One region of the Rossellomorea sp. ABR4_012 genome, then DNA from elsewhere that is predicted to be linked to it. Evidence: riboswitches for the same ligand, from Rfam matches in the RefSeq annotation. Region 1 holds a riboswitch; each other region holds the start of a gene.

Region 1 (7,832 bases):
GGAGCCCCTTACTCACATACATTGTTTTAGCCATCGTTCTGCTTTTTCTTCTAAAAAAAGATGAACAAACGGAAATTTATGAAGCAGGGAGGAAAAACCAGTGAATAAACGTAACTTTGCTTTAGCCATCGTGGCACTCCTGATCGGGATCTTCCTGGTGAACATATTCCAGGATCAGCAGGAGAAAAAAGAAAAAGAGGAAGCTGCAAAGCTTGCTCAGGAGTCCATGGACCTGTCCAATGCAGAACAGGGACTCACTAAGGGTGACAGTGCTCCTGACTTTGAACTGACGACTCTTTCAGGTGAAAACGTAAAGCTTTCTGACTACAGAGGACAAAAAGTCATCCTTAACTTCTGGGCAACTTGGTGTCCTCCTTGTAAAGCCGAGATGCCGCATATGCAAAAATACTACGAAAAAAATGCTGACAAAGAAAATGTCGAAATCCTGGCAGTGAACCTGACCAGCATGGACGAAGGCAAAGACAAGGTCCAGGAATTCGTCGACGGCTATGAACTTACCTTCCCGATCCCGATGGATGTCGACGGGGAAATCGGTGAAGAGTATCGCGCCTTCACCATCCCGACCACCTACATGATTGACACCAAAGGCCAAATCCAGCACAAAATCGTCGGCCCCATGAACGAAGAAATGATGGCCGAAATGGTCTCTGGCATGAACTGACGCGTTAACTCATCGAGGGACGGGCCTTTAGTACGCTAAAGGCCCGTCCCTCACTACACTAAAGCGCAGACGTTTAATTACATACTCCTTAAGGTATATAGTAAGTATGCGATCAAATTTCTTGAAGACACTATAGGTTGAGAGAAGTTGAAGGAGGAGTTAGGATGTTTCATTACACAAAAGAAGTTTCGATGAGTGTGAAAGAAGCAACGGAAAAGGTGGAAGCTTCCCTTAAGGATGAAAGCTTCGGCGTTCTATGGAATCTGGATCTTGCCGGAAAGCTTCAGGAAAAAGGCCTCGATTTCAACGAGGAAGTCGTGATCCTTGAAGTGTGCAATCCTCATGAGGCAAAGAAAGTGCTGGAACAAAGCATGCTTGTCAGCTACTTCCTGCCTTGCAAAATCACCGTTTATACTGAAAACGGCACAACTAAGGTCGGGATGGCGAAGCCGAGCAAGCTGATTGAGCTAGTGGATAATGATGAACTGAAGCGAATTGCGTTGGATATTGAAGATCGATTGATCGCTTGTATGGATCGAGTATAGAACTTGAGTGGAGAAGCACCTGCTGCGTTGGCGGCGGGTGTTTTTATGTGGGGAAGGGTGTAAAATGACATCGAAATACATAAAAATAGCTGTTTTAGTAACCGACTCTGTTAATTTCTTTTGGATTGAATACAAATAACGTAAAAAATACCTTGATATACACTTCAAAAACCTGTCGGTACTGAGATACAATCCACTTTTCATGATTTACGTGCCAATTTTAAAATATATAAACCAAATTTCTGAAATACAATCCACTTTTCAAAAATACAATCCAAATTCCAAAAATACGTGCAACTTGTCGAAAAATCTTTACACCGCTAAAACCTCATCCCAAAATTCCAACCCAACCCTAAATAGCACCAGCCTCTTCATCTATCAAAAAGCCCCAACCGTGCTACAATCCCAGCCAAGCACCCCAATCCAATCCAAGCCACCCCAAACCTGCCTATAACTCAATCCACACCACCAAAACAATCCGACCTCCGAAACATTTCCCTTCCTCGCAATCTTCTGAATATGATACACTCTTCTAAATACAATCGTTAAAAGAGGAAGGATGACATACATGAAATTCACAACGAAAGTCGTACATAGCCAGTTAAAAGGTACCGAGGAGATCCGCAGCAAAACCACGCCAATCTATCAGACTTCAGCTTTTTCATTCACATCTCTGGAAGAGCTTGAAGGTTTCTATGAAGGCAAATCGCCTTACCTCTACACAAGGACGGGAAATCCGAACACGGATGAACTTGGGCAGATGGTGGCGGCCCTTGAAGGTGCTCCTGCAGGGGTGGCGACGTCTTCAGGTTTGTCGGCCATCCTTGCTGCCGTGCTTGCGGTCGTACAAACCGGCGATCATATCGTTGCAGCGGAAGACCTGTACGGAGGCACCTTCCATATGCTGAAAGAGGAACTGAAAGGCTTCGGTATCGAGACAACTTTCGTTGATTTCACCAAACGTGAGGAAATCGAGCAGGCCATCACGCCTCAGACAAAGCTGCTATACAGCGAAACGGTAACCAATCCGTTCATGAGGGTGGAGGATATTCCACTGCTGGTCGAGCTTGCGGAAAAACATAACCTCAAAACGATTATCGATAACACATTCGCTACGCCATATCTGCGCCAGCCTTATCTTGAAGGTGTCGATCTTGTTGCCCACAGCGCCACAAAATACATCGGCGGACATAGCGATATCACCGCAGGCGTCGTAACAGGGAAAGAAGAATTAGTAAGTAAGGCCAAGGAAAAAGTCGTCAACATTGGGTCCAACTTAAGTCCATTCGAGGCCTGGTTAACGGCAAGAGGGGCAAAGACGCTCGCTCTTCGAATGAGCACACAGGCTCATAATTCGAAAGTACTCTCTGAAAACTTACGAACGAACCCGCATGTGAAAAACGTGTACTATCCAAACAATCTTTCTGAAAAAGGCCATGGAGCCATCGTGACAATCGAACTTGACCCGTCCTGTGACATCAGTGCATTTTTCAAATCACTCGGTTGGATCAAGATTGTGCCGACCCTTGCCGGAGTAGAAACGACCGTCTCCTATCCGCTTGGAACCTCACATCGGGCACTGCCGAAAGAAGCTCAGGAAAAGTTGGGCATAAACACATATGTAGTGCGCATATCGTTAGGTATCGAAGACGCAGAAGACATCGTAACCCAGTTCAACGAAGCAATCACAAAATCTATTAACTAATTTTGTCTTTTAAGGAATGTGGCTCACCAACTTCCAGCAAAAAGCGAAGTCTTGCACAGAAACCAATAGCGGTATGAACAGGCTATCCTAAATGAAATTGGAACGGCCAAAAAACAAAATAATTAAAAAAATCTGAAAACACCCTTGACGTTGAGTGAAGTAGCCTTTATAATTCATCTCAACGCACTACTTAAAGACAACTAAATCGCTCTTATCCAGAGAGGCGGAGGGACTAGGCCCGATGAAGCCCGGCAACCTTCATGTTCGCGAAAGACTTGCGATTACATGAAAAGGTGCTAATTCCTGCAGGCAGACTGCCTGAAAGATAAGAGGAGGACCCCTATTAATTAGACCCTCTTCTTAGGAAGGGGGTTTTTGATTTTTCCTCTTCTTTTAAAAATTCCTAGATTGATTGCAGGCGCGGTGAATCGAGATGCATATCCAACATCTCGTATTTCGACCGACAAACCGAGCAGTAAACATCAAACATCCCAAATACTCTTACCCAGAAAGCCAAAGGCAACCAAACAAACAAAAACCAGGAGGAATTCATTATGACAAAATCATTCGATGTTGAAACGTTACTTCTACACGGCGGTCAGGAGCCGGATCCAGCAACAGGTTCACGTGCAGTGCCGATTTACCAGACGACATCTTACGTTTTTGATAACAGTGAGCACGCTGCGAAATTATTCGGCCTAGAAGAAGAGGGGAATATCTACTCCCGTATCATGAACCCGACGGTGGATGTTCTTGAGAAGCGGATCGCCCTGTTGGAAGGCGGTATCGGTGCACTTGGCGTTTCTTCCGGAATGGCTGCGATTTCGCTGTCCATCCTGAATATCGCCGGGGCAGGGGATGAAATCGTCGCAGCAACGAACCTATACGGCGGGACATACAACCTGTTCTCCACGACGCTTCCGAAGTACGGCATTAAAGTTCACTTCGTTGATCCGTCCGATCCGGAAAACTTCCGGAATGCGATCACTCCGAAAACGAAGGCTGTTTTTGCGGAAACGATCGGAAATCCGAGCCTTCACGTTCTCGATATCGAGGCTGTTGCGAAAGTCGCTCATGACAATGAAATTCCACTCATCATCGATAACACATTCGCCACTCCGTATCTTACCAAGCCGATTGAATGGGGAGCGGACATCGTCATCCATTCAGCCACGAAATGGATCGGCGGTCACGGTACAGCGATCGGCGGGCTCGTTGTCGACGGTGGTAAGTTTGATTGGAATAATAAAAAATTCCCCGGCTTTGTAGAAGAAGACCCAAGCTACAATGGAATCCGTTTTGGAATCGATGTCGGCGAAGCAGCCTTTATCACGAAACTCCGGGTGCAGCTGCTGCGTGACTTCGGTGCCTGCCTAAGTCCGCAAAATGCGTTTCTTCTTCTGCAGGGGCTCGAGACACTGCACCTGCGAATCGAAAGACATACAGAAAATGCATTGAAAATCGCCGAGCATCTCGATCAGCACAGCGGCGTTGCGTGGGTATCGTATCCGGGACTCGCCCAGCACCCGTCCCATACACTGGCGCAGAAATACCTGAAAAAAGGTGCCGGCTCGATTGTCGTATTCGGTATCAAAGGTGGAAGGGATGCCGGACGCAAGGTTGTGGATAACATCACCCTTTGGTCACATGTCGCAAACGTCGGGGATGCGAAGTCACTTATCATCCATCCGGCTTCGACGACCCATCAGCAATTGAACGAACAAGAATTGCGCACAACCGGGGTAACCGAGGAATTAGTACGATTATCAGTCGGTTTGGAGTCCAGCAAAGACCTGATTGAAGACCTGGATAGCGCCATCGAAGCGGCATTGGCAGCTTCCCCGGTTTAAACCGATCTTGATTTTGTTAACGGACGCATCAGTGTGACCGTTCACACGATGCCAGTACCACTTCAGGTTCCATCTGAAATAGAGGCTTTGGCGGGTTGAACGTCCCGCCTGCCCTCAAAAACACTTACCAAAAAAGGAGGAGACGGAATGGAGAATCCCCACACCAAAACGACCCGATACGAAGTAAACTCCATTACGATCCCATCCCTGACACTGGAATGCGGCTCCACTCTGGAGCATGTGGAGCTTGTTTATGAAAAAACCGGCAATGAAGGCGGTCCAGTCATCCTGATATGTCATGCTCTCACAGGAAATCACATTGTAAAAGGGACCCTGGCAAGCAAAGGCTGGTGGGACGGACTCATCGGACCGGGATCGTATCTTGATACTGATGAGTACACCATCCTTTCTTTTAACGTTTTAGGCGGTAATGACGGCAGCACGGGTCCGGGGTCCACCAACCTGGCAACCGGGCAGCCGTACGGAAGGGATTTTCCGAAAGTCACCGTAAGAGACATGGTCAAAGCTCAATACCTGGCTCTGAAGGAACTGTCGATTCCTCATCTTCATGGAGTGATCGGCGGTTCTTTGGGCGGGATGCAGGCACTGGAGTGGGGGATGATGTATCCTTCCTACATCGATAAAGTATTTGCACTTGCCGTCACACCGGCCCTGAGCGATTACGGCTTGGCCTTTAACCACATCGGCATCCAGGCGATCGAATCAGATCCCGATTTCCAAAACGGAAAATACGCCAGCGGCACTCTTTTAAAAGGATTGGAGATTGCAAGGATGGCAGGGATGGTCACCTACAGGACCCCCCAGCTTTTTGACGACCGTTTCAAACGTGAAGAAGCACAGTCTTGTTTTCAAGTGGAGAGCTATTTGAATTATCAGGGACAGAAGCTTGCAAAGCGATTCGATCCGAACAGCTATCTGACGCTCCTGAAAGCCATGAATTCACATGACTTAAGCAGGAACCGAGGCTGTACGCTGGATGACATTGCGGAAAATTACCCGACCGAGCTGATCACCATCAGCTACGAAGGAGACCTCATCTACTCCCCTCAATATTTGGAAAGCTTCACAAACCAGGTACGGTCAGGGAGGCATTATTTTGTCGCTACCGCTTTCGGGCACGACGGATTCTTAGTAGAATTCGAGAAATGGGGAAGCATGATCTCTTCCCATCTGAAAAAATATCAACCGAATCGTGTTGTGAACGGCTAAAGAATCATAACCCGTCCTCCTCCGGCATATAGTTAAATAAGCAAAGACACCGCACCGCGAAGAAGCGCGTTTTTGTGTGGTGTCTTTTTTGTTAAAAATGGTCCGAGCTTTTTAAAGTGTCCGGCTGCTGGTTTAAGGTACAGGTCATTCATGTGACAGGACGAGCCGTCCGTATATTACATAAAGGCGGTCAGTTGATGAGTGACTGAAACAAGGACAAACCATCTTGCAGCCACCACTTTTCTTATCAGCCATGACACCAAGTTGGAGGGGGAAATATGGAGTTGAGAGGCAGAAAGCTTATCATCACAATTGTGATCAGCATGCTGATCGGGGCAGGCGGAATGTACGGAGGAGTCACCATGTTTGAAATCACCGACTCAGGGGACGAGCTGATGGAGTACGATGGTAATGGAGAGGTGAACGACAAGCTTCACAAAGTGGAAGTAGCCTATGATTTGATCAGTGAAAAGTTTTTTCAGGACGTGAATAAAGGGGAGCTCGTGGAAGGTGCGATTCAGGGGATGCTGAAGACCTTGAACGATCCTTATTCGGTCTATATGAACGCCGAAACGGCTTCGCAATTCAACGATGCCCTCGATTCTTCATTCGAAGGGATCGGAGCAGAGGTCACGATGATGGACGGGAAATTGATCATCGTTGCTCCTTTTAAAAATTCGCCCGCAGAAGAAGCGGGGCTGAAGCCGAATGACCGCATCGTCAAAATCGATGGCAGCAGCATCGACGGCCTGGATTTATATGAAGCCACTCTTAAGATAAGAGGGAATAAAGGCACGAAAGTAAAGTTGGAATTGCTGAGGGAAGGTGTCTCGGAACCGATTGAAGTATCCGTCAAACGAGATGATATTCCGGTCGAAACCGTTCATTCCGATGTGAAAAAAGTGAATGGCACCTCCACTGGATACATCCAAATCACGACGTTCTCTGAAAATACAGCGGTTGATTTTAAAAAGCAGCTGACGGAACTTGAAAAGAAAAAGGTGGAAGGCCTGGTGATCGATGTACGCGGCAACCCTGGTGGACTATTATCGAGTGTCGAACAGATCCTTCAGGAATTTGTCACAGGGAAAAAGCCTTATATCCAGATCCAGGAACGAAATGGGGAAGTCATGAAGTCCTTCTCCAGCAACAAAGAAAAGAAAGCCTATCCGGTCGTCGTCCTGATCGACGAAGGAAGCGCATCTGCATCCGAAATTCTGGCAGGTGCCCTGAAGGAGACAGAAGGATATCCGCTCATCGGGACGAAGAGCTTCGGGAAAGGCACGGTCCAGCAGGCGGTTCCGATGGGGGACGGCAGCAACATCAAGCTGACCATGTACAAATGGCTTACACCGAACGGCAATTGGATACACAAAAAGGGAATCAGGCCTGACGTTCCAGTCAAACAACCGGCTTACTATTACGCTCACCCTCTTCAAATCGTAAAGCCGCTGAAGCTGGAAATGAATAACGAGCAAGTGAAGAATGCACAGGAAATGCTGAAAGGACTCGGCTTCATGCTCGACCGCACAGACGGCTACTACAGCAAGAAGACAGAAATGGCCGTCAAGGAGTTCCAGATCCAGCAAGGCCTGGACGTGAACGGAATCATCGACAGCAAAACAGCTGAACACCTGCAAGCGCAAATTTATCAGCAAGTGCAAAACGAAAAGAACGATTTACAGCTGCAGGCAGCGATCGAATACGTGAACCGCATTGCCAAGGCCCAGAGTTCAAACGAATAATCAGATCTGGATCGCTTCCCGATACGGGAGGCGGTCTTTTTGTTTTAGTGTGTACTGCTACACCTATCGGGAACG
Region 2 (7,832 bases), 410 kb from region 1:
CCGAAGATTACGTCTGTTTCCGTTTCAACGTTTGTCAGTTCACCTTCTAATGCTGCCTGTACCATTGCACGTGTGTAAGACAATTTCATGCGGTTACCCACACCATATTCTCCGCCGGTCCAACCAGTGTTTACGAGGTAAACCTCTGCATTGTGCTCATCAATTTTCTTCCCAAGCATTTCTGCGTAACGAGTGGCAGCAAGCGGAAGGAATGGAGAACCAAAGCAAGTAGAGAATGTTGCCTGCGGTGAAGTGATGCCGCGCTCTGTTCCTGCTAATTTGGACGTATAACCGCTTAAGAAATGATACATTGCCTGCTCTTTCGTCAGTTTGCTGATTGGAGGCAGGACGCCGAACGCATCAGCAGTCAGGAATACAATTGTATTAGGGTGGCCGGCAACACTAGGCTCCACGATGTTTTCCATTGCTTGAAGCGGATAAGCGGCACGCGTGTTTTCTGTTAAACTGTTATCCTCGTAATCTGGAATGCGTGAATCTTCATCAAGAACAACGTTTTCCAACACGGATCCAAAGCGGATTGCATCAAAGATTTGAGGCTCTTTTTCACGAGTCAGTCCGATACATTTCGCGTAGCAGCCGCCTTCGATGTTGAAAACGCCATTTGGTGACCAGCCATGTTCGTCGTCCCCGATCAGACGGCGGTTCGGATCTGCTGATAATGTCGTTTTGCCTGTTCCGGATAGACCGAAGAATAGTGCAACGTCGCCTTCGCGCCCTACATTTGCTGAACAGTGCATGGAAAGGATATCTGCTTCAGGAAGCATGTAATTCATGACGGAGAAGATCGATTTCTTCATTTCTCCTGCATATTCCGTTCCACCGATCAAGACGATGCGTTTTTCAAAAGAAACAATGATGAATGTTTCAGAATTTGTACCATCCACAGCAGGGTCTGCTTTAAAGTTTGGAGCTGATACGATCGTAAATTCGGATTTGTGAGAGATTAACTCTTCCGCACCCGGGCGAATGAACAGCTGGTGTGCAAATAGATTATGCCACGCAAATTCATTGATTACCTGGATCGGAAGTCTATGTTTTGGATCTGCACCTGCAAATCCGTTGAAGACAAATACTTCTTCTTTTTCTTTTAAGTATGCAAGGACTTTATGGTATAATTTATCGAATGATTCAGCGGAGATTGGCTGATTAACAGCTCCCCAATCAATTTTATCTTTTGTAGTAGGCTCCTCTACAATAAATTTATCTTTAGGAGAGCGCCCTGTATATTTGCCAGTTTCAGCTCTGACTGCACCTGAAGAAGTTAAAACGCCTTCATTTCTATGAAGAACTCTTTCCACTAATTGTGAAACAGACAGTTGATTTTTGATATTTTGACCGCTAAGTAATTCTGTTAACTCACTAGACATGCTCACTGAATTCATTAGAACCCTTCCTTTATATAAATTTAAATACCACTTTGTTGTTCTTTTCAAAAATAGTATAACACAATTAATTTATTAGTCTATACTATTTAGTGCTTTTTTATAATGTGACTTAAACTTGTAACATTTTCCTTTAAAAATGCAACTTATTTTCCCCTATCTAAGCAGTTTATGCTTGTCCTTAGGAAATTCCTCATTCATATACCCACGTTTCCATGTTTCTTCTTATATAAATGTCAGCTGCCTATCCGGATGTCAGCCAAAGTACTGTCAATAGCGGTAAATAGAGATACCTGCTGTTAATCTTTACATACTAAAAAATATTTGACACTCTTTGGTGTTAACGTTATTATTGTACCTTGAACGGATACTCTTATCCTGAGCTGGTGGAGGGAGCAGACCCTATGAAACCCAGCAACCTGCTAAATAGATAGTTGGTCCTTCTTTTAAAAGGAAGGATCCCATTAAGCGAAGGTGCTAAACTGAGGCAAGGTGGACAACCTTGAACGATAAGAGAGAAAAGGCGCGGCTATAATGTGAAACCTTTCCTCTTTGTACTTTTTCCCGAGGAAGGGTTTTTTCTATTTTATAGTGGAGCATTAGTGATAAAACTCATGTTTTTATATAAGGACGTTCTCTTATGCCTTATAAAAAAACCATGTTTACTTCATACTACTTAGGGAAATGAGTACCGTATCTGTTTAAATGTTTTGTCGGTGAAAATCGGCAAATATGCTTAAGGAGGAACCTTAATGTCAACAAAACGTCGTCTGTTTACATCTGAGTCCGTAACGGAAGGACATCCAGATAAAATTTGTGACCAAATTTCTGATTCAATTCTTGATGCCATTTTAACGAATGACCCGAATGCCCGCGTAGCATGTGAAACATCTGTGACAACAGGTCTTGTGCTTGTTGCAGGTGAAATCACAACAAATACGTATGTAGACATCCCTAAAATCGTCCGTGAAACGATCCGTGGAATCGGATATACACGTGCGAAATACGGATTCGATGCTGAAACTTGTGCAGTTCTGACATCCATCGATGAGCAATCTGCTGATATCGCTCAAGGTGTAGACCAAGCGCTTGAAGCACGTGAAGGACAAATGTCTGATGAAGAAATCGAAGCTATCGGTGCTGGTGACCAGGGGCTGATGTTCGGATTTGCCTGCAACGAAACGAAAGAGCTTATGCCTCTTCCGATTTCACTTGCTCATAAACTATCCCGTCAGCTAACGGAAGTCCGTAAAGAAGAAATTCTTCCTTACCTTCGCCCGGACGGTAAAACTCAGGTAACGGTTGAATATGATGAGAATGATAAGCCTGTTCGCATCGATACGATTGTCATCTCTACGCAGCACCACCCTGAAGTTTCACTTGAGCAGATCCAGCGTAATCTGAAGGAGTATGTCATCGATCCGGTTGTTCCGAAAGAACTGATCGACGAAAAGACAAAATACTTCATCAACCCTACTGGCCGCTTCGTAATCGGCGGACCTCAAGGGGATGCTGGTCTAACAGGCCGTAAGATCATCGTTGACACATACGGCGGTTATGCACGTCACGGCGGCGGTGCATTCTCCGGTAAGGATGCGACGAAAGTTGACCGCTCTGCAGCATATGCAGCCCGCTATGTAGCGAAAAACATCGTGGCTGCCGGTCTTGCTGAAAAATGTGAAGTTCAATTAGCGTATGCGATCGGTGTAGCACAGCCTGTATCCATCTCAGTTGATACATTCGGAACAGGTAAAGTTTCTGAGGATGTATTGGTTGATGTTGTACGCGATAACTTTGACCTTCGCCCTGCAGGAATCATCAAGATGCTGGACCTTCGCCGTCCGATCTACAAGCAGACTGCTGCTTACGGACACTTCGGCCGCAACGATCTTGATCTTCCTTGGGAGCGTACTAACAAAGCTGATGTATTGAAAGCTGAAGCTCTTAAGTAAAAACAGGTATGAGAAAACCAACACTCTTTCAGGGGTGTTGGTTTTTTTGATGGCTGGGGTGGAGGAGAGGGATTAGTTGTTGTAGTTGTAGTGGTAGTGGTAGTTGCGCAGAATTTGTCGTATTTTGAAGAATGGCAGATATATCGGAATTTTGGCAGATAAAACGGTAAAACGGCAGATATCTTTGCGGAAAAGTTGAGCCTGGCTCAAAACCCTCGAATCGAGCCAGGCGCTTACAAGAGAAGCTTAGCTAAATCTAAAATCAATCCAGCATAAAGTAGCGATTCTCAGTTATATCCAAAATCAATCCACTCCCAAACCAACCGATCACATCCAAATGAACAAACAGGCACCATTCACAGTGGCAACCTCATAAGGAAGCTGAAGGAATTGCATCGCGTATGTCCCCATCCCGTAATTTAACACGAGTAATCTCACTCAGGTTGGGGTATCACAAGTATAAGAGTTATAATGGTTTGATGCTTTTATAATACTGTCCTTTCTCTGCGTATTCCCGTGAAATGCGTTTCATTTCACTTATGTCATGTTCGTTCAGTTCCCGAATCACTTTTGCCGGACGGCCAAAGGCAAGGGTGTTTGGAGGGATGACTTTTCCTTGAGGAACCAGACTTCCGGCTCCTATAAAAGCACCTTCACCGATTTCGGCGTTATCAAGGATGATCGATCCCATGCCGATGAGGGCTTTTTTTCTGATTTTGCAGCTATGTAAGATGACACCGTGGCCGACCGTCACTTCATCTTCAAGGATAAGGGGGTTTTCAGGGCTTTGATGGAGGATTGAATTGTCCTGTACATTCACTTTGCTGCCAATCCTGGTAGGCGCGACGTCCCCTCTGATGACGGTGTTGAACCAGATGCTGGATTCTTCCCCGATTTCAACATCCCCAGAAATCGTTACATAATCGGCGATAAAAGCAGTTTTTGCAATAACAGGTTTTTTATCATGATATGGATAGAGCATTTTTCACTACCCCTTTCAATAATATTTACTATAATAATGGTAGCAGATGAAAACCATTAGAGAAACATTTAAGGAGGATTTGCCATGTGGAAATGGGAAACAGATCAAGAGGCAAAGGCAGTCATCGTCATCATTCATGGAGCAATGGAACATCATGGCCGATACGGATGGCTCATTGAAATGTGGCGAGCATCAGGTTTTCATGTCATTATGGGTGATTTGCCGGGGCAGGGCATGACATCGAGAAGGCAAAGAGGACATATCGATTCATTCGACGAATATATTATCGAAGTAAAAGACTGGGTTCAGGCTGCCTATCGGTTTGACCTCCCTGTCTTTCTCCTTGGCCACAGCATGGGCGGCCTCGTTGCCGTACGTATGCTTCAAGAGTCCCATGTCAAGTTGGCAGGGGTCATTCTATCTTCACCTTGCCTGGGGCTTGTGAACGGGCCCTCTAAACCAATCGAATTACTATCATATGGCTTGAATAAAATTGCCCCGATGATTAAATTTCCGTCAGGATTGACGATTGATATGGCAACCCGGAATGCAGATGTCAGGGAAATTGACAGTAACGACACTCTTTATATTACTAAAGTTTCTGTACGCTGGTACAGGGAGCTCGCGCAGGCGATCAAGCTTGCAACAGTCAACTTGAATAAAATGCCGGATATCCCTCTTCTTGTTCTGCAGGCGGGCGATGATAAAATCGTCGATAAAAGCGCGGTCAAGAAATGGTTCAATGAGCTGTCGCTATCAGAAATGCACTATAAGGAATGGCCGAAATGCTACCATGAAATCTATAACGAACCAGAAAGAGAAGACATCTTTGAATACTCAAAGATCTTTATCGAAAGCCGGCTGAAGGCGCTGGGATATATTTTATAAACGAGGTGGTAAGCTTGTCAGTACCTGCAAGTCCTTTTTCATTAATGACAAAAGTATATCGGGATATTTTTCCCCTGGTTCATCAAGAGCTGAATCACTGGAAAAAACGAGCCGCGGAGATCCCTAACGATGAGTTAAGAAAACAGGCATTAGCAAGTATTGAGCATAAAACCTTTCATTGTGAAGGCGGCGCGATCCTTTCCATTCTCTCACTAAAGAAGAAAAAGGAAACCATCCGCTTCACCGTTGCTTATCAAACAATCAGCGACTATCTCGATAATCTTTGCGACAGGAGTACATCCCTTGATCCAGAGGACTTCCGGCTCCTGCACCAATCGATGAAAGATTCATTGAACGTCAGTTCTGAACCCGTTAACTATTATGAGCTCAGAGAAGAACAGGATGACGGCGGCTATTTACGTGACCTGGTTATGGCATGTCAGGAAGCACTGGCTGATATTCCTCACTATCAAAGTATTAAAGATGAGCTGCTGGAACTATGCGAGTATTATTGTGATTTGCAAATTCATAAACATGTGAAAGCAGAAGAAAGGGAGATCAGACTTCAGTCATGGTTTGAAGGGCATCGCTCCCGGCTCCCGGAGATGGACTGGTATGAATTTTCAGCATGCTCGGGTTCCACTTTAGGAATCTTTTGCCTGGTGGCCTATGCGAGCAGGCCGGATTTTCATCCCTCTTATACAGAAAAAATCAAGGCAGGTTATTTTCCTTACATACAAGGTCTTCATATTTTGCTGGATTATTTTATCGATCAGGAAGAAGATCATGAGGGAGGGGACTTGAACTTCTGCTTTTATTATGAAAATGATGAACATTTACGCGAGAGGCTCATTCATTTTCTGCGTAAAGCAGATGAACACACACATGATCTCCCGCACTCCGGATTCCACCGGTTGATTAATAAAGGATTGATCGGAGTCTACCTGTCTGATGAGAAAGCCAGCCGGCAACAAAGGGTCCAGGCTTTTTCAAAAGAATTCATCGGAGAGGCCGGCTGGGTGACAAAGTTCTTCTTTTGGAATGGAAAAATGTATCGGAAATTGAAGAAGGTGAAATAAGTAACGTAGTTGTTTTGAACCATTAAATAATATGTCTGTGTCTAAAAAAGCTAGTCCTATTACTATAGGACTAGCTTTTTGTCGTTTTATATCGTTTTTTATTAGGGAAATATCCCCTTGTAAAATTTTCTCATAGGAGGAAATATTCGAATTATGTCAGAATATATGGATTTTTCTGAAAAATCTAGTATATTGTAATTAGTTGTAAAAACATAGTACATAAGGGGGGATGACGTGTTGAAAACACGTAAAGTTTTATCTATGGCTCTGACGGCTGCATTGGGTATCGGCGCATTTGCTGTACCTGCATCAGCGGGGACAGTAGTACCAGAGAAAGTGTTGGCAAAACCTTCGGTGCAAAAATCTCATTCACATCAAGAGGGACCTTTTGACCTTGCGATTGCCAATGAGGAAAAATTGATTGAAATGCTTCAAAAAAGCGGAAAGTTGTCTAAGCAAGCCACGGCTGAGCAAGCAGAAAAAGCCGTAAAGAAATTCCTGAAAGAAAAATCAGAAGGATTAAAAGAACTAGAAGATGACGGTGAATTAAAAGAAGAAAAAGAGAAGATTGAAAAAGACATCCAGAAACATAAAAAAGGCGACAAGCATAAAGGGAAAAAGAGAAACTTGGATCCTGTAGTCGAAGAGGAATATACAGGTGACAAAAGAATAGATAATGTACTTGTACTACTTATGGAATTTCCAGACTTCCCTCATAATTCAATACAGCCTGGTGAAACTGATATGTATTATGAGGACTATGTGAAAGAGCATTATGAAGATATGGTATTCGGTGAGAATGGTTATGAAGGTCCCAATGGGGAAAACCTCATATCTATGAAACAATTCTATGAGCAGCAAACGAACGGTGCCTACTCGGTTGAAGGTGAAGTAGCAGGGTGGTATATGGCTTCTAAGCCGGCAGCTGAATATGGCGGTAATAACCCTGAAGCAGGAGATAATGATAAAGATGCCCGAAGTCTTGTGCGGGAAGCTCTAGTGGCTGCTGCAAATGATCCAAATGTAAATCTGTCTGATTACGATCAGGAAGACCGCTATGACCTTGATGGTGACGGAAACACTCGTGAAGCTGATGGATTGGTTGACCATTTAATGATTGTCCATTCTGCAGTAGGTGAGGAAGCTGGCGGTGGAAGTCTTGGTCCGGATGCCATTTGGTCCCACCGCTGGAATTTAGGCAGTGTATTCCCTGTCGAAGGCACAGAAGCGGAAGTTCCTTACTGGGGAGGCAGCATGGCAGCCTATGACTATACGGTCCAACCTGCAGATGGAGCAGCAGGAGTGTTCTCTCATGAATATGGACATGATCTAGGATTGCCTGATGAATATGATACGCAGTATACCGGTCAGGGAGAAGCGGTTGCCTACTGGTCCCTCATGTCAAGCGGAAGCTGGGCAGGAAAAGTTCCTGGAACAGAGCCGACCGGATTTAGCGCTTGGTCCAAGGAATTCTTACAAGCTGCGCATGGCGGCAACTGGCTGCAATATGAAGAATTAGATCTTGAAG
Region 3 (7,832 bases), on a different contig from region 1:
ATCCAAGTCCATGGATTGAATACCAGGCAAGGATTTGCAGGACAACGGACAGCCATCAATTTAGCAGGGGTTAATTATCAACATGTGGAGCGCGGGAACGCATTGGTTTCCACTTCCAACTTTTCTGTAACGGACACGGTCGATGTTTCACTGGACATCCTTGGTGGAATCGAGCACGCTCTTAAACAGCGAATGGAAGTCAAGGTGCATACAGGAACTTCAGAGGTAATGGGTAAACTTATATTCTTCGACCGCAATAGCGTAGAACAAAAAGAAGAATCCATCCTTTGTCAGATTCGATTAAACGATAAGATCGTTGTAAAACGCGGTGATCGATTAATTATAAGGAGACCAACACCTGTAGAAACTTTAGGCGGAGGGTGGATCATTAATCCAAACGGAGGAAGATACAGGTTCGGCAGCGAGACGATTTCAAAGCTGCAATCGTTAAAGGAAGGGACACCGGAAGATAGAATCCTAAAGCTTCTTCAAAAGAATAAGAGCCTGTCCAAAGAATGCATTCTTAAAGAAGCATCCGTCAGCCTGAACGAACTTAACGAAATGTTGAAGCAGCAAGAGTGGATAGAGTTACGCTCAAACAGTATAACCCACAGCAGTATTGTTGAGGGCTGTAAAAAGATGATTATGAATGTTCTTCGTTCTTATCATGAAAGTCATTCCCTCGAAAAAGGAATCAACAAGGGGGAAATGGAGCCCTTGCTTCATCCTTTTACTGATATTGTCATTCAGTATAGTATCGACAGGTTACTACAACAGAAAGAAATATCAAAGGAGAACGGAGTCCTTCGTATGGAGGAGTTTGCACCGAGCCTTCCTCCTCAATGGGAAAAAAGATGTTTGCAGCTTCTTCATTCGATGGGGCGAGATGGGCTGAATGTAAAAACGATGGAAGACTATTTTCAAGAGGCTGGTATACATGAATCATTAAGGCAAAACTTCTATCATTTCTTTGTACAGGAGAAGTGGATCGTAGCGTTGGATGGTAAATACGCTTATACTCATGAAAACTACGTGCAAGCAATCGAACTGTTGATGAACCATACGGACCACACTTTTAACATAGCACAAGCGAAAAAGGCCCTGGGCTTATCGCGAAAATACATGATTCCTTTTTTAGAAAGACTGGATAAAGAAGGATATACAGTCAGAATTAAAGAAGAGAGGAAATGGATTTTTTAAGAAGAATAACAGGGATATGTTTTCTTTCCGGGAATTGTGGTATAAATGTACTCATACAATTGTATATCTTAGTATACGAGGTAAGAAAGTAGGAGACGTACGATGCAGGAATTATGGAGCGCATTTGGATGGGTGATCCCCATACTTGCACTGGTTACCATTACTTCTATCCTAGCCGTCTCCATATGGAAAAAGAAAAGAGGTAAGGGAAGGTGGATGAACCTCCTTCCTGTTTTATTGCTTTCGATTTCCATTGGCGGTATATGCTTGATCACCCTCACACCATTTATTGGTGACGGAGGAATGAACGGCGGGGTTAAAGGCCATACCAACATGGAGCCTTTCTCCAATCTGAAACTGAACCTTCTCTATCGGAATCATTTAGAAGTGCCGATCCGTAACTTATTAGCCAATGTTTTTCTATTTGTGCCATTCGCTTTCTTTTCAAGCTGGTGGATGCGCCACCAAAGAGCGATCCTTTTGAAGGTGACGTTTCTTGGGGCACTCTTTTCATTCTTTATCGAATTGACTCAATATTTTCTTCCTTTAGGAAGGTCAACAGATATTGATGATTGGCTGATGAATACATTGGGATCGCTTCTAGGCGGCATTTTATTCATCATAGGGGGCTTCATGTACAGAGTGTTGAAGTTAAATGGTAAATTAAATAGATGATAGAAGTCAGAGAGCATATACCTAACGGAGGGTTGGGTTTATGCTCTCTTTTTTATTCACTTTTCCTATGTTTTCTTGTTCTTTATTCATGAAATTCAAGTACAAAGGTGTTTCATTCCTGTAATCGGTGGGACTTACATGGTCGATTTAGAAAAGAGCCTTGTATGTGTTGTTAGAAAATTATGTTAATATTGAAAGGATATCAGTTCAAAGGAGAACATACATGGAAATAACAATAGAGAAGGCATCCCTTGGAGATGCTTCATTATTAACTGAAATAAAGAGAATATCGTTTGATGAAGAGGCTGTTAGATGGCTGGATAATGAAAAGTACGCAGTGGATTACAACATACAGCCGCCTGGATACGCTTCTGTCGAAAAGAACAAGTATATGATACGTGAATTGGAAGTTTACAAGATTTTAGTTGAGGAACAGATAGCTGGGGGAATCATCGTCACCCTTTCAGGTACATCTTACGGAAGAATAGATCGCATTTTCATACACCCTGACTTTCAGGGGAAAGGCATTGGAACCAGGGTGATTGAATTGATTGAGACAGAATTTCCGGACGTGAGAATATGGAATCTTGAAACATCTGTGAGGCAAAAAAACAATCACCGCTTTTACGAAAAAGCCGGCTATCAGACAACATTTAAATCTGAAGACGAATATTGCTACGAGAAGAGGATAGAAATGAACGTAGAAGACAAGAGCCTCTTAATGGAAAAGGACCTTTCCGGAAGGCTTTACGAACAATGTGATTTGAGTCACTCTGAGTGCTATGGGGTGAGCTTTGAAGAAAGTTCGATCAGTAATAGTAATCTGATGGGTAGTCACGTGAATAATTGTAATGTGAGTGAAGGGAAATTTCAAAATATCAATTTTACTCATTCTTTATTCGCAGATTTAAATCTTTCAAATAGCCAATTTGCCCATGTGACACTTGGTGCCGTTCACTTTTGTGATACTGATTTGGGTAAAGGAGGAAATTCCTTGAGCTTTGAAAGGTGTGAACTTCAAGGGACCAGGTTCTCTAACTGCAATTTGAAGGGTGTTTCTATTCAGGGCAGTGACGTATCTGGGATGAAGATTGATAATATTCCTGTGGAAGAACTCATAGATGCATATTGGAGGCTTCGTAATACATAGTGTGTCAGAGTTTCAAAGTTATCGATTACCATGTAGAAGGAGACGGGTAAATGAACGAAGAAAAATTATCTATCTTTGATAGAGATTACAATAGATTAGGAGAGAGTACGAGATCTAAAGTCCATGAAAAAGGGTACTGGCATGAAACGTTCCACTGCTGGCTGGCTCATCATGATGAAAACAGAGGGGAAGACTATATTTATTTTCAAATGAGGAGTGATCGAAAGAAAGATTACCCCGGCCTTTTGGATATCACAGCTGCTGGCCATATTTTGTCACATGAATGGATTGAAGATGGTGTAAGGGAGATTCAAGAAGAATTGGGGCTGGACATTGGATTCAATGACCTCACTTTTGTTGGCGTCATTAAAGAAGAGTTGAAAGGCGGAGGTATTTTAGATCGTGAGCTAGCGAATGTATATTTATTTACAAAGCCAGTCACTTTTGAAAGTTTTACTCTTCAAGTGGATGAATTATCAGGAATCTTTCGTACGACTCTGCGAAACTTTGAACAGCTAATATTCAATGAAACAGCTGAAGTCAGTTCAGAAGGATTTACTATTAATGAACATTCAGAAAAGGAATACATCAAGAGAAACATTTCATTAAAGGATTTTGTAGCCCATCCAATTTCATATTTTCATGAAATTATATATAGAGTAAAAATGGAGCTTCTGGAAAAATAATTCAAGTTTCCCATGTTCATTTCACATTAAATCCTCTATCATAGTAAATTCAGTATTGTATATAGAATTAGGAGGAGAGTTGTGAACGGAACAGCACATATGGCAGCGGGGGCAGCTGCAGGATTTATCACAGCCAACTCAATGGGATCGGACCTGAGCACGACAGCCGTACTTGTGACAGTCGGTGGAATTTCCGGGTTGATGCCGGACATGGATATCGATGGCAAGCTCAGTAATAAGGTTACCTTTTCACCGAAGATGATTCGGGCCGTGGCTCAAGTAATTGGTTTTATGATGATGGTGTACAGTTTTCTGGAAGAGCAAGGAAGGAAACAATGGATAGGTATGGGGTACGGCATCGGTATCTTACTGCTTTCAACGGTGATTACCCAGAGAAGGATGCTGACCTTTACAGGAATCGGGGTGATTGCAGCTGGCTGGCATCTTAATGAAATATGGTTATGGCTGCTCGGAATTTACATAGTAATCGCTTCAATCGTTTCACATCGGAGTTATACCCATTCCCTGCTTGGATTGATTTTTTTCGGATTCATAGCAAAATACTTCGAATCTTCGCTGATGATTGAAGGTATTTTTGAAGCATGTATGCTAGGATATGTCAGTCACTTAGTCGGAGATATGAAATTCCTTCCTTTTAACAAAAGAGGAGTTAAATTATTTCTCCCTATAACTTCAAAAGAAATCTAAAAATACATTGACCAAATTTTTCTTCTGCTATAAAATATTGGAAACAAACAAATAACATGTGCAATGATGAAGAAAAGTAAGCTGTTGAAACACCTCAGAGAGCTGATGGCCGGTGAGAATCAGTGTGTGAAAATAGTTGAATGGGCTTCTGAGCATCCAGACTGAAAGTGAAAGTAGGTTTTGGCGGAAAGTCTCACCGATACAAGGGACAATGTATCGAGGAAGGATCCTCTGTACAGCTAAGTGCGTTCACGGCTGTGAACGAATGAAGGTGGCACCACGGGTTTCCCGTCCTTTTTTGGACTGGAAGCCCTTTTTGTGTTTAAAGAAAATGGGAGGAATGAAAGTGATGAAAAAGCAAGTATTAACAGGGATCAAACCCACAGGCAGGGTGCACCTGGGGAATTATATCGGTGCGATAAAACCAGCACTTGAACTGGCTGGAAACGAAACCTATCAGCCTGCTTATTTTGTAGCGGATTATCATGGACTTACGAAAATACACGACAATGAAGAAATGAACCAGCTCAGCCGGGGAATTGCAGCAACATGGTTAGCGTTGGGGCTCGATTCGGAAAAAGCAATCTTCTACAGGCAATCAGATGTTCCAGAGATTTTTGAATTAAGCTGGATTTTAGCATGTTTTTCTCCCAAAGGATTGATGAACCGGGCTCATGCCTATAAATCCATTGTCGAGGAAAATGGCCACACAGGAAGAGAAGCGGACACAGGCGTAAATATGGGGTTATATACGTATCCGATTTTGATGGCTGCGGATATTCTTCTTTTCAAAACCGAGATTGTCCCTGTCGGAAAGGATCAAATACAGCATGTTGAAATCGCAAGGGATATCGCTGAAAGTTTCAATCATACTTATGGCGAAACATTCACGATGCCTCAATATGCCATTGAAAAAAAAACCTCCGTGCTTCCTGGGTTGGATGGACGCAAGATGAGTAAAAGCTATAACAATACCATTCCGTTATTCGAGGAGCCGAAAAAGCTGCAAAAGTTGATCAATAAGATCAAGACGGACTCCACCCCGCCTGAGGCACCGAAAGATCCGAATGAATCCATCATTTTTTCGTTATATAAAGAGTTTGCAACAGAAGTTCAAACAGAAGAAATGAGAAATCGTTTCCTAGCCGGGATCGGATGGGGCGAAGCGAAGAAAGAGCTTTTTGAAGCCATGAATTCCCGGTTGGAAGAGCCGCGTGAACTGTATAATGAACTAATGGCATCCCCTGCCAAACTGAATGAAATTTTAATGGCAGGGGCGGAAAAAGCAAGAAAGAAAACCAGACCGTTTTTGGAAGAAGTGAAAATAAAAATCGGCATACGATAACCCAATAGAAAAGTTAATGTATTTTTAAAAGTATTCATAATTTTCATTGACATTTAATAAAGTATGATGTAAGTTATGGGAAAGTTATTTTAGTAAAGTGATCAATGATTTCTATATAACCAAATAGATTCTTATCAAGAGAGGTAGAGGGACTGGCCCTATGACACCTCAGCAACCAGCCTTGGCATGGTGCTAATTCCAGCAAGTTGAATTCAACTTGGACGATAAGAGGGAGAATGATCGATGAAACCTTCTTATTTCAATAAGAAGGTTTTTTCTTTTATACCCTTTTCGTGTAATAAAAAGAAGAGGAGAGACAAAATTGAAAAAACATATCGATACAATTCTCGTTCAATCAGGAAATCGTACGGATGTGGGGACAGGAGCCATAAGCCCTGCCATTCACTTGTCAACAGCTTATCAGCACAAGGGCATCGGTCAATCGACGGGATTTGATTATTCGCGGACTGGAAATCCAACAAGGTCCATTTTAGAAGAGACACTCGCTCTGTTAGAAGAGGGAAAAAGAGCTTTTGCCTTCAGTTCAGGAATGGCAGCTATTCAAGCAGTTCTTAGTTTATTCTCTTCGGGAGACGAATTGATAGTTTCACAGGATTTATATGGAGGCAGCTATCGATTATTCTCGCAGTATGAAAATCAATACGGTATCAGGTTTCATTTCGTGAATACTCATGAAGAAAGTCGCATTGTAGAAAAGATAAATGAAAATACCAGAGCGATATTCCTTGAAACGCCAACCAATCCATTAATGAATGAAACCAGTATTTCAACAGTCTCCTCCATCGCTAAGGATAACGAGTTATGGATGATCGTTGATAACACTTTTTACACACCAATCCTGCAAAAGCCAATTGCAGAAGGTGCTGATATAGTCGTTCACAGTGCTACAAAATATTTAGGCGGTCACAATGACGTGCTCGCCGGAGTGGTCATCGTCAGTAACGAAGTATTGGGAGAGAGGCTCTATACCATTCAGAATTCGATCGGTGCCGTACTTTCACCTTTTGATTGCTGGCTGTTACTCCGCGGCATGAAAACACTTAGCATACGTATGGCCCAGCACGAAAAAAATGCAATTGAAATTGCAGAGTATCTGACGAATCATGATTGCGTTACTGATGTCCTTTATACCGGCAGAGGCGGGATGCTGTCTTTTCGGATTTCAAAGGAGGAATGGGTCGGAACTTTTCTTGAGAATTTAGAGGTCATTACGTTTGCTGAAAGTCTTGGCGGTGTTGAGAGTTTTATTACGTATCCTGCAACCCAGACTCATGCAGATATTCCTGAATGTGAAAGGAATAAACTCGGCATATGTAATCGTCTTTTGCGATTTTCGGTCGGTATTGAAAATGTGGAAGATATCATTTCAGATTTGGAGAATGTTTTCAATCAATTAAAAGGAGAGGTGCTTATAGATGAGTAAAAAAACATACTCACAGCAAACTTCCCTGCTTCATTCTCACGGATACGATGCACAAACTGGAGCGGTTTCTACCCCCCTCTATCACGCCACCACTTTTCATCAGAGTGATTTTGACCGGTTTGGATCATATGATTACAGCCGGTCTGGAAACCCAACCAGGGAAGCATTGGAAGACACGATTGCAGAACTTGAAGGCGGTGTAAAAGGATTTGCGTTTTCTTCAGGCATGGCAGCCATTTCTACGAGTTTCCTGTTGCTTTCCCAGGGGGAACATGTTCTCATTTCGGAAGAAGTGTATGGGGGCACCTATCGATTAATCACAGAGGTATTGAACCGATTTGGTATTCAGTATTCTTTTGTGGACATGAGGGATCTTCATGAGGTGGCCCGTTCGATCAGACCAAATACAAAAGTGATTTACATTGAAACCCCTTCAAATCCATTACTGAACATTACAGATATTGAAGGGATCGTAAAATTGGCAAAAGCCAATGAGTGCCTGACTTTTCTCGATAATACATTCATGACCCCTCTTCTGCAAAAGCCTTTATCACTTGGCATAGATGTAGTTTTGCATAGTGCAACCAAGTTTCTTGCAGGTCACAGTGATGTACTTGCCGGACT
Region 4 (7,832 bases), 790 kb from region 1:
GGGAAACGCTGGATGAGTTCCATTTTTGCAGTAACCATCATTCTTTCTTTCGGGACAACCTTTAATGCGGTACAAAGTAACACGATTTCTACAGCATTCAATAATTCATTCGGGATCAGCCCATTAGCAATCGGACTTATATTAGCTGGTTTGACCGCCCTTATCATTTTTGGCGGTGTTAAGCGTATCGCAAGCTTCTCATCTGCAATTGTTCCAATCATGGCGGTCTTTTACATTGTATTGGCATTATTCGTAGTTTTCACGAACATCACCGAAATGCCAAGTGTCATCGCCCTTATCTTCAAGAGCGCATTTGGATTTGAACAGGTGGTGGGCGGAGGAATCGGTGCTGCAATCATGAACGGTGTGAAACGCGGACTATTCTCAAATGAAGCAGGTATGGGTAGTGCACCCAACGCGGCTGCGACAGCATCCATCTCCCACCCTGTAAAGCAAGGATTCATCCAGGCACTTGGAGTGTTCTTTGATACATTGCTTGTGTGTTCTGCAACAGCGTTCATCATCCTTACTTCCGATGCTTACGGATCAGGTTTGACAGGTATTGAGCTGTCGCAGGCAGCTATGTCTGAACATTTTCAATCATGGGCAGGCATCTTCCTGGCCATTGCGATCTTTACATTTGCATTCAGTTCGATCATTGGAAGCTACTATTATGGAGAAGCCAACCTTCCATTTATCAATAATAGTAAAACCGGTCTTCTCATTTATCGCTTCATCGCATTAGGTATGGTCGTATTCGGTTCGATGGCAAGCCTTGATATCGTTTGGGCTCTTGCTGACTTATCAATGGCCCTGATGGCGATTACAAACTTGATTGCCATTGGGATCCTGGCACCTATTGCCTTTAAAGCATTGAACAACTATATGGACCAGCGCAGGCAAGGATTGGATCCTGTCTTCTATGCAGATGACATTCCTGGTTTAAAAGGAGTCGAAAGCTGGCCGAAACGTGGTGAAGAAGTACGAAAGAGAGCAGTTAATGAATAAAATTAATTCATGAATTTCAAGAACAGGCTCACCGTTATGGGAGCCTGTTTTTTTCTATTCGTTGTTTTAAATCTCATAATGTTGGAGTCATCTTGTCCCAGTTGCTAATTGGACTGCAAGACGAAGACTCTCAGGAGAAGAGAAGTGGCTAATCGAGCGCAGATATTGTCGAAAAATCGGTCGTTCGCCCTTATAATTGACATATCGCCCTTAAATTGAAAATTCCGCCCTTATAATCCGAATTTCGCCCATATATCTAGGAATACGCCCTTAAATCCTAACCACTTCCCTAGACCGTGCCAATCATACGATTGAAATGGAGCATTGCCATTTGACCCATAAAAAAGCATAATAAGGACAAGAACATTTCTACTGAGAGGAATGAGAACATGAGTGTACATAAAGACATCACAAAGCATTCAACAAAGCAAAATCAACTTGTACAGAAATTCATGGTGCTGGACCAAGAAAGAGAAAACGCTATCGATGAAGCCGTGAAGCTGTGTCAGGCGGGCGAGGCTTTTTCCACGGACCGGATTAATGAGGCAACACAGAAAATCAATACCCTCGCACGGCAGGGAGTTGTGCCCCAGCGGAAATTAGTGACCACCGAAATGGTCGAGGAATATGCAGGCAGGTTGAATCAACAATAAACAAAAAGGCTGACCCCACGGATAATCGGAGGTCAGCCTTTCATTTATTATGCTTTTAATGCACTGTTCCAGCCATCATATACGAACACCGGCTGAGTTTCGTTTTCTGCACGTTCAACGATTACATAGTTTTTATGAGCGACAACCGTCTGGTTATCAGGAAGGTCCAGCTTTTTAGCAGCATCATTTTTCACTTTGACGATGACCGTGTTTTCTCGTAAAGAAGTCACCACACCGTTAACGATTTGCTTCTTACGTTTAAATTCAATCTTATCTCCAAGGTTTGCATTATTTGTTGAGTACAAGAAGTTGTTGTTCATTGGAATGATCTCCTTTATGGTTTTTAGTTTGTTGGATTGTATATATGTTTAAGTGTTTAGTTGATTGATTCGTATTGTCTTATTTCTTCTTGTACCACTTATTGAGAAAATTCAAACCTTTAACGAAAAAATTTTTTTGAAATTATTTTTTATATCCAGCCATCCCATTTTCAAAAGCCTCTCGGTCTCCGTTTTCTATTCCAAATAACGCTTCTTGCAAAGCGAACGTACTTTTATAAAAATTTACCCTTTTCAGGAATGAAGTTATTTCAGGATAATGAGGGATCATAAATAGCTGATCTGAAATCTTCTTTTCCTAAAAAAGACGCCTCCCAAAGATTTCTCTTCAGAAAACGTCTCATAGATTAGTAGGCCAGTGCCTGCTTCTTCTCTTCCTTCATCAAAATAAAACAAAGGAGAATACCTATCAAGGATAGGAGTGCAAAGAACAAATAGACCGCATAGATTGAAAATGTTTCAAGAATGAAGCCGCCGACGAACGTACTGAACCAGTTTCCAAGGCCGTTTCCGATTGCAGAATAAATGGTGACGGCTGTGGCCGTGATATGAGAAGGCGTGATTTCTCTTATATAACGCAGTCCAGCCGGAACAAACAGTCCGATTGCAAGGCCCTGCATGACAGCAGAACTGTAAACGAGCAAGAGGCTTGGTTCCGTAAAGTAGAACAGCCAGCGGAGCATGGAAGCCGCCCCTGCCAAAGCCGCTACGGTCAACAAACCGAACCGGTCAATCCAATTACCTGCAACCCTCATAAATGGTACTTCAGACAGTACCGCAATCAAGAAAGCGAGTCCGATTCCCGCATATGTACCGCCTGAATCTTCTACAAATAAACCAAAGTACGTATTATTAGCCAGATTCGGACCGAACACCATGAAAGTGACGGCCAAGAAAATCAAAAACTTTTTAAGAGTAAATAATTCCTTCATTCCCGCTTTCAAATCCAGTTTGGCAGAGGCGCGTTCCTTAGGAAAACGGAAAGCCAGCACAGCCGACATGACCAGGCAAACGAAGAATGCGTAGAAAATGATGGTCGGGCCGATAAAACCTTCTGACAGTTTTCCCATCACATACACGGCAACACCGAAGCCCAATGATCCAAATAATCGTATATTTCCATAATTATATCGCACTTTACTTGTGTACTTCAGACTGATACTGTCTGAAACGGGTATGATCGCGCTCTGGAAAACAGCAACCAGAATCGCGATCAGAAGGAGTCCGTAGTAAAGGTCGGTCACTACATACCCAAGGGCAAACATCCCGGCAACCAATGAAGTAAAGGCCAGCACCTGTGTCGGACGATTCGTCGTATCACTCACCATTCCCCAGATAGGCTGAAAGAATATCATCATAATGGGGCCGATCGACATGATGGTCCCGATCTGGTATCCATTCAATCCAACACTTTCACTTAAATACACACTTAAAAGCGGGTATAGACTGCCCACACCAAAAAACGTCAAAAAATAAAAGCCTTGCAAGGTAAAGACTTGATTGCGTATCGTTCTTTCCACTTCCGTATCCTCCAGATGTTTTTTATCCATATAATACTAGCCCTATTTTAGAAGATTGTAAATAAAGCCGTTCCTTTTTATGGATAAACCATAGCCTATATAAAAATGATTCAACAGCCGATAAACCCTATTGCTTTCAAGCTCTATGGAACTAAATCACGATGGCTGGAAATTTTTTTTGAACGAATAGTACAGAACACAAACAAATTTCCGTTTGACTTTTCCTCTTAAACGCCTTAAAGTATGTAAGTATAATTTTAAATGAATATGACGTATTCTTCTTATCCAGAGAGACGGAGGGACTGGCCCTACGATGTCTCGGCAGCGGACTCCTTACGAGTGCTGTGCCACATCCAGCAAGCATATTGCTTGAAAGATAAGAAGAGTGTTTCTTTTATTGGGAACCTCTTCTTATCGGGAAGAGGTTTTTATTTTTATCCAGCAAGGTACTAATCATATCGTGGTTATTACCATCGCAATCCATTCTAGTCAATTGTCAAAGGAGTTGTTCAAATGTTTAACGAAAAAGGAAATCTTCTGGCATTACTGCCATTACTCATATTTGTTTCACTCTTCCTCGGTGCGGGGATCATTTCAGGAGATTTTTACGCATTCCCAGTATTAGTTTCCATTATAATCGCAGCTGTAGTGGCGTTGTTCATGAACCGAAAGGACTCCCTGAATAGTAAAGTGGAACGCTTTGCCAAAGGGGCCGGACACCCTGATATTATGATCATGGTCTTCATCTTCCTTTTAGCAGGAGCATTCTCGGGAGTCGCTGAAAAAATGGGCGCTGTTGATTCAACGGTGAATCTGGCTCTATCTGTACTTCCGGAAAACCTTCTGATCGTTGGATTATTTTTAATTGCAGCATTTGTTTCATTATCCATGGGTACTTCAATGGGTACGATCGCGGCACTTGCGCCGATCGGTGTAGGAATCAGTTCGGGTACGGACATCGCCATGCCTGTTGCGATGGCTACGGTCATCGGTGGTGCGATGTTTGGTGACAATCTCTCATTCATTTCTGATACAACGATTGCAGCCGTCCGTACGCAGAAAACGGAAATGAAAGATAAATTCAAAGTGAACTTCTTTATCGTTCTGCCAGCAGCTATTCTAACGATGGTGATCTTATACTTTATTACGGCAGGCAATCAGTCAACGGTTGATACCGAGGCCTTTAACTGGGTGAAAATCCTCCCTTATCTGGGAGTCATCATCGGCGCACTTGCAGGATTGAATGTGTTTGTCGTGCTATTCGGAGGGATCGTGCTCTCTGGAATCATCGGATTTGCCGATGGAAGCTTTACTCCTTCCAGCTATTTTGGAAGCATTGCCGATGGAATGACGGGAATGGCTGAAATTGTGATTTTGACCGTCCTTATCGGAGGTGTGGTTGAACTAATCCGTTATAATGGCGGAATACAGGCGCTGCTTTATCTTGCCACCCGCAAGATCCGCTCTCCACAAGGGGCACAACTGGCGACGGCCGGACTTGTAAGTTCAACAAACCTTTGTACGGCAAACAATACGATCTCTATCATCATTGCAGGTCCGCTTGCGAAAGAAATCGGTGAGAATTATGGAGTCGATTCTCGTAAGTCTGCAAGTATCCTGGATATATTCTCTTGCTCCGTACAAGGCTTGATCCCATATGGAGCACAAGCGTTATTAGTAGCAGAAACAGCAGGAATCTCGCCATTAAGTGTTATTCCATATGCTTTCTATCCGATCCTGACAGCAGTATGCGGGTTGGTTGCGATTCGATTTGCACTACCGAAGTTTACACGATCAAAAGCACCTAAGCCGAGCACTGCACGTTCATAATAAGTACAAAAGAGACAAACCCATTTATCGGGTTTGTCTCTTTTTTTTGTTTATTTTAATAATATCCATTGAATTTATAACAAGTCATTCACATGATATAGCTTACCAGTTTCAACATCCGATTCGGTCACAAGCTTTACGAGGACCTCAGCTACTGTATCCGTGTCCCTAAGCATTCCTTGTTCTTTGTAACGCTTAAAGTTTTCAACATCGGCGAATGCTTCTTCTGAAGAAGAACGGATGGTTCCCTGCATATCCGTATCCATTACCCCAGGGCTGAACGCAATCACTTTATGTGCACTGCCCTTTTTTGAAAGCTCAAGACTTACGGTTTCCGTCAGCATATTGATCCCGGCTTTCGTGGAACAATACGTGCTCCATCCATAAACAGGTCTGCTCCCGGCACCAGAACTCACATTGACCATGATTAGCCTGCTTTCTGAACCTTGGGAGGCTTTCAGCATTTCATTCGTAACAATCATAGGAGATAGCAAATTGACATTCACACTCTTTTCAAGATCCGTGTTCTCAACCTGCCCGGAAGGATTGATGGGTGTCACGACCCCGGCATTTTGAATCAAGAAGATCCGGTCAGCATCCGACTTAAATACTTGTTCTCCCGCCTTTTGTGCTGCGCTCTCTGTTTCTCCTGGATTGGAAAGATCGCATTGGATATACTCGTAGGAGACTCCTTCCCCAACACACATTTCCTTTAATGCGTCATTATCCGAACGGGAAATGTTAATAAGCGAAATCCCTTTCTTAATGAACAGCTTAGCGATTGACTCCCCCAACCCCCGGGTGGCGCCTGTAACAATGGCATAATCCATGTGATCCTCTCCTTTCTTATATGATTGATTATATAGGAGACGCTTTGAATCACAAAAATTTTTGATTTTCGTTGTACACCGCTGTTGATTTCCGTGCAGCAGCTAGATTCCGTTATTTATTAAAATAAACTTTATAGCTAACTAATGAAAGAGCTTCACCATTTAAAAGTGAAGCCCATTGGGGTTAAATATACCTTAACGCCCCTCATCCCAGGCCTTTGTCGGCCGGTCGTCAGGGTAGCCATATTTTTCCCGATATGCTTTTCTTTCTGAGGTAAAATCCCACCAGTTCTTCTCACTGTCAGGGTGCCTTGCATGGTGGACGACACATCTCAAGGAATCTTCTACACAGGGATCCATCCACACCCCGTACTTCTTTTCGAGGTTGTTGATCAGGTCTTCTCCTTTTTCTTGTTTGATATCATTAAAAGAATAGAACTGTAAGTCTTCGACTACGTTGTGGGCCATGTTCGGACCGATGGAAGGAATCTGTTGGAAAATGGACATTCCCACCAGGTATCTGGCTCTTTCAAAGGGGATTTCCAGTCTTTCACTCAGTTCTTCAGGAGTAATCTGATTTACCATGCTTAGTTTTATTTTCGCTCGGCGAAGTAATGTTCTTTCCTCATCTGTCAAAGGAAGTTTAGGACTTTTATTGCTCATATCTTTCAACTCCTTCTATCCTTTATACGTCTGCTGCTTTGTCAATTGAAAATCTCCCATTACAGGATGGTACGCTTTCTTTTTCATTGATTTGTGTTTGCTCTTGATAGGGGTATTGTTTATCAGCACGCCCACCTTTTGCTGCTGGATTTCCTTTACTCCTTGAACAATGAGCTGCATCGCTATAATGGTGATCATAAATGCCACCAGGGGAGCCATGACAATCCAATATTTCCCTGTCATCAGTGAATATCTGGCTGAGCTTATTAAGCCTGACCATTCAAAGGTCCCTGATTTAGGGGGATCTGGCATATCTCCACCCGAAATGATGGTCCCTCCAAGAAATAGGTGGAACAAGCCTAAATGTACTAGAATCAATAGAGTCTGAATAAACTGGTGGCCGAAGATAATGAACAATCTCGGTGCAAGATGAGGGAATAAGTGGGTCCAAAGCAAATGCTTATTGCTCCCTCCCAATAGTTTCGCAGATAGCACAAAATCCTTTTTCCCTATCAGCTTCATTTCATTTCCGATTAATACCGTGGTTAACGGCAGTACGAGTATCGTGAGGACCATTGCTTCAAACACAAGGCGTTCAAACATTGAGTTATCCCAACCAAGTACGGGCAATCCCCATAAAACAGGTCTAAGCAGCAGGTATGCAATCAAACTCAGTGGAAGAAAGTGTATGGAATCAATCAGCCGATCGAGCCAATTCTTCCTTCTTTCTTTTAGATGAAAATGATAAAACACTCCTAAATAAAATCCGCCTATGACCCGTAATAAGGCAACAATCAAAGCAAACAGCAGCGTATATTTCGCCCCGACAATCAGTTGATCCATAATGCTGTACCCATAAATATCCGATCCAAGGATCATTTGGTCGGACGGTTCATGCGGAGGACCTGAAACAATCCGGCCTTCATCATTTTTCAGATATTTAATGTAATGGATTGGATTCTCCTTAAATAACGGGTAGAGAAAGCTATA

Evidence for each region. Region 1 has a riboswitch for S-adenosylmethionine ahead of ACXAFV_RS04515 (O-acetylhomoserine aminocarboxypropyltransferase/cysteine synthase family protein). Riboswitches for the same ligand answer to the same signal wherever they lie in the genome.
Region 2: it holds a riboswitch for S-adenosylmethionine, as region 1 does, so the genes downstream of both, metK (methionine adenosyltransferase) here and ACXAFV_RS04515 (O-acetylhomoserine aminocarboxypropyltransferase/cysteine synthase family protein) in region 1, are expected to answer to the same signal.
Region 3: it holds a riboswitch for S-adenosylmethionine, as region 1 does, so the genes downstream of both, ACXAFV_RS17140 (methionine biosynthesis PLP-dependent protein) here and ACXAFV_RS04515 (O-acetylhomoserine aminocarboxypropyltransferase/cysteine synthase family protein) in region 1, are expected to answer to the same signal.
Region 4: it holds a riboswitch for S-adenosylmethionine, as region 1 does, so the genes downstream of both, ACXAFV_RS00625 (Na+/H+ antiporter NhaC family protein) here and ACXAFV_RS04515 (O-acetylhomoserine aminocarboxypropyltransferase/cysteine synthase family protein) in region 1, are expected to answer to the same signal.

Annotation. Positions count from the first base shown of each region.
Region 1 is NZ_JBSWVK010000001.1:910,904-918,735, forward strand. Features, by position in the region: gene ACXAFV_RS04495 (hypothetical protein) at 1-104, shown strand, start outside; gene ACXAFV_RS04500 (peroxiredoxin family protein) at 101-682, shown strand; gene ACXAFV_RS04505 (DUF302 domain-containing protein) at 847-1,227, shown strand; gene ACXAFV_RS04510 (trans-sulfuration enzyme family protein) at 1,796-2,932, shown strand; SAM riboswitch class I at 3,141-3,264, shown strand; gene ACXAFV_RS04515 (O-acetylhomoserine aminocarboxypropyltransferase/cysteine synthase family protein) at 3,487-4,782, shown strand; gene metX (homoserine O-acetyltransferase MetX) at 4,930-6,012, shown strand; gene ACXAFV_RS04525 (S41 family peptidase) at 6,291-7,757, shown strand.
Region 2 is NZ_JBSWVK010000001.1:1,315,939-1,323,770, forward strand. Features, by position in the region: gene pckA (phosphoenolpyruvate carboxykinase (ATP)) at 1-1,403, opposite strand, end outside; SAM riboswitch class I at 1,774-1,919, shown strand; gene metK (methionine adenosyltransferase) at 2,156-3,355, shown strand; gene ACXAFV_RS06480 (gamma carbonic anhydrase) at 3,822-4,337, opposite strand; gene ACXAFV_RS06485 (lysophospholipase) at 4,422-5,225, shown strand; gene ACXAFV_RS06490 (tetraprenyl-beta-curcumene synthase family protein) at 5,240-6,304, shown strand; gene ACXAFV_RS06495 (immune inhibitor A domain-containing protein) at 6,542-7,832, shown strand, end outside.
Region 3 is NZ_JBSWVK010000004.1:211,674-219,505, reverse strand. Features, by position in the region: gene selB (selenocysteine-specific translation elongation factor) at 1-1,200, shown strand, start outside; gene ACXAFV_RS17165 (VanZ family protein) at 1,303-1,875, shown strand; gene ACXAFV_RS17160 (GNAT family N-acetyltransferase) at 2,099-3,025, shown strand; gene ACXAFV_RS17155 (NUDIX hydrolase) at 3,076-3,711, shown strand; gene ACXAFV_RS17150 (metal-dependent hydrolase) at 3,793-4,419, shown strand; T-box leader at 4,474-4,718, shown strand; gene ACXAFV_RS17145 (tryptophan--tRNA ligase) at 4,769-5,764, shown strand; SAM riboswitch class I at 5,893-5,995, shown strand; gene ACXAFV_RS17140 (methionine biosynthesis PLP-dependent protein) at 6,087-7,208, shown strand; gene metC (cystathionine beta-lyase) at 7,201-7,832, shown strand, end outside.
Region 4 is NZ_JBSWVK010000001.1:121,013-128,844, forward strand. Features, by position in the region: gene ACXAFV_RS00605 (alanine/glycine:cation symporter family protein) at 1-1,008, shown strand, start outside; gene ACXAFV_RS00610 (YpbS family protein) at 1,398-1,661, shown strand; gene ACXAFV_RS00615 (DUF2187 family protein) at 1,709-1,981, opposite strand; gene ACXAFV_RS00620 (MFS transporter) at 2,347-3,549, opposite strand; SAM riboswitch class I at 3,798-3,902, shown strand; gene ACXAFV_RS00625 (Na+/H+ antiporter NhaC family protein) at 4,033-5,349, shown strand; gene ACXAFV_RS00630 ((S)-benzoin forming benzil reductase) at 5,424-6,179, opposite strand; gene ACXAFV_RS00635 (helix-hairpin-helix domain-containing protein) at 6,375-6,842, opposite strand; gene ACXAFV_RS00640 (ABC transporter permease subunit) at 6,858-7,832, opposite strand, start outside.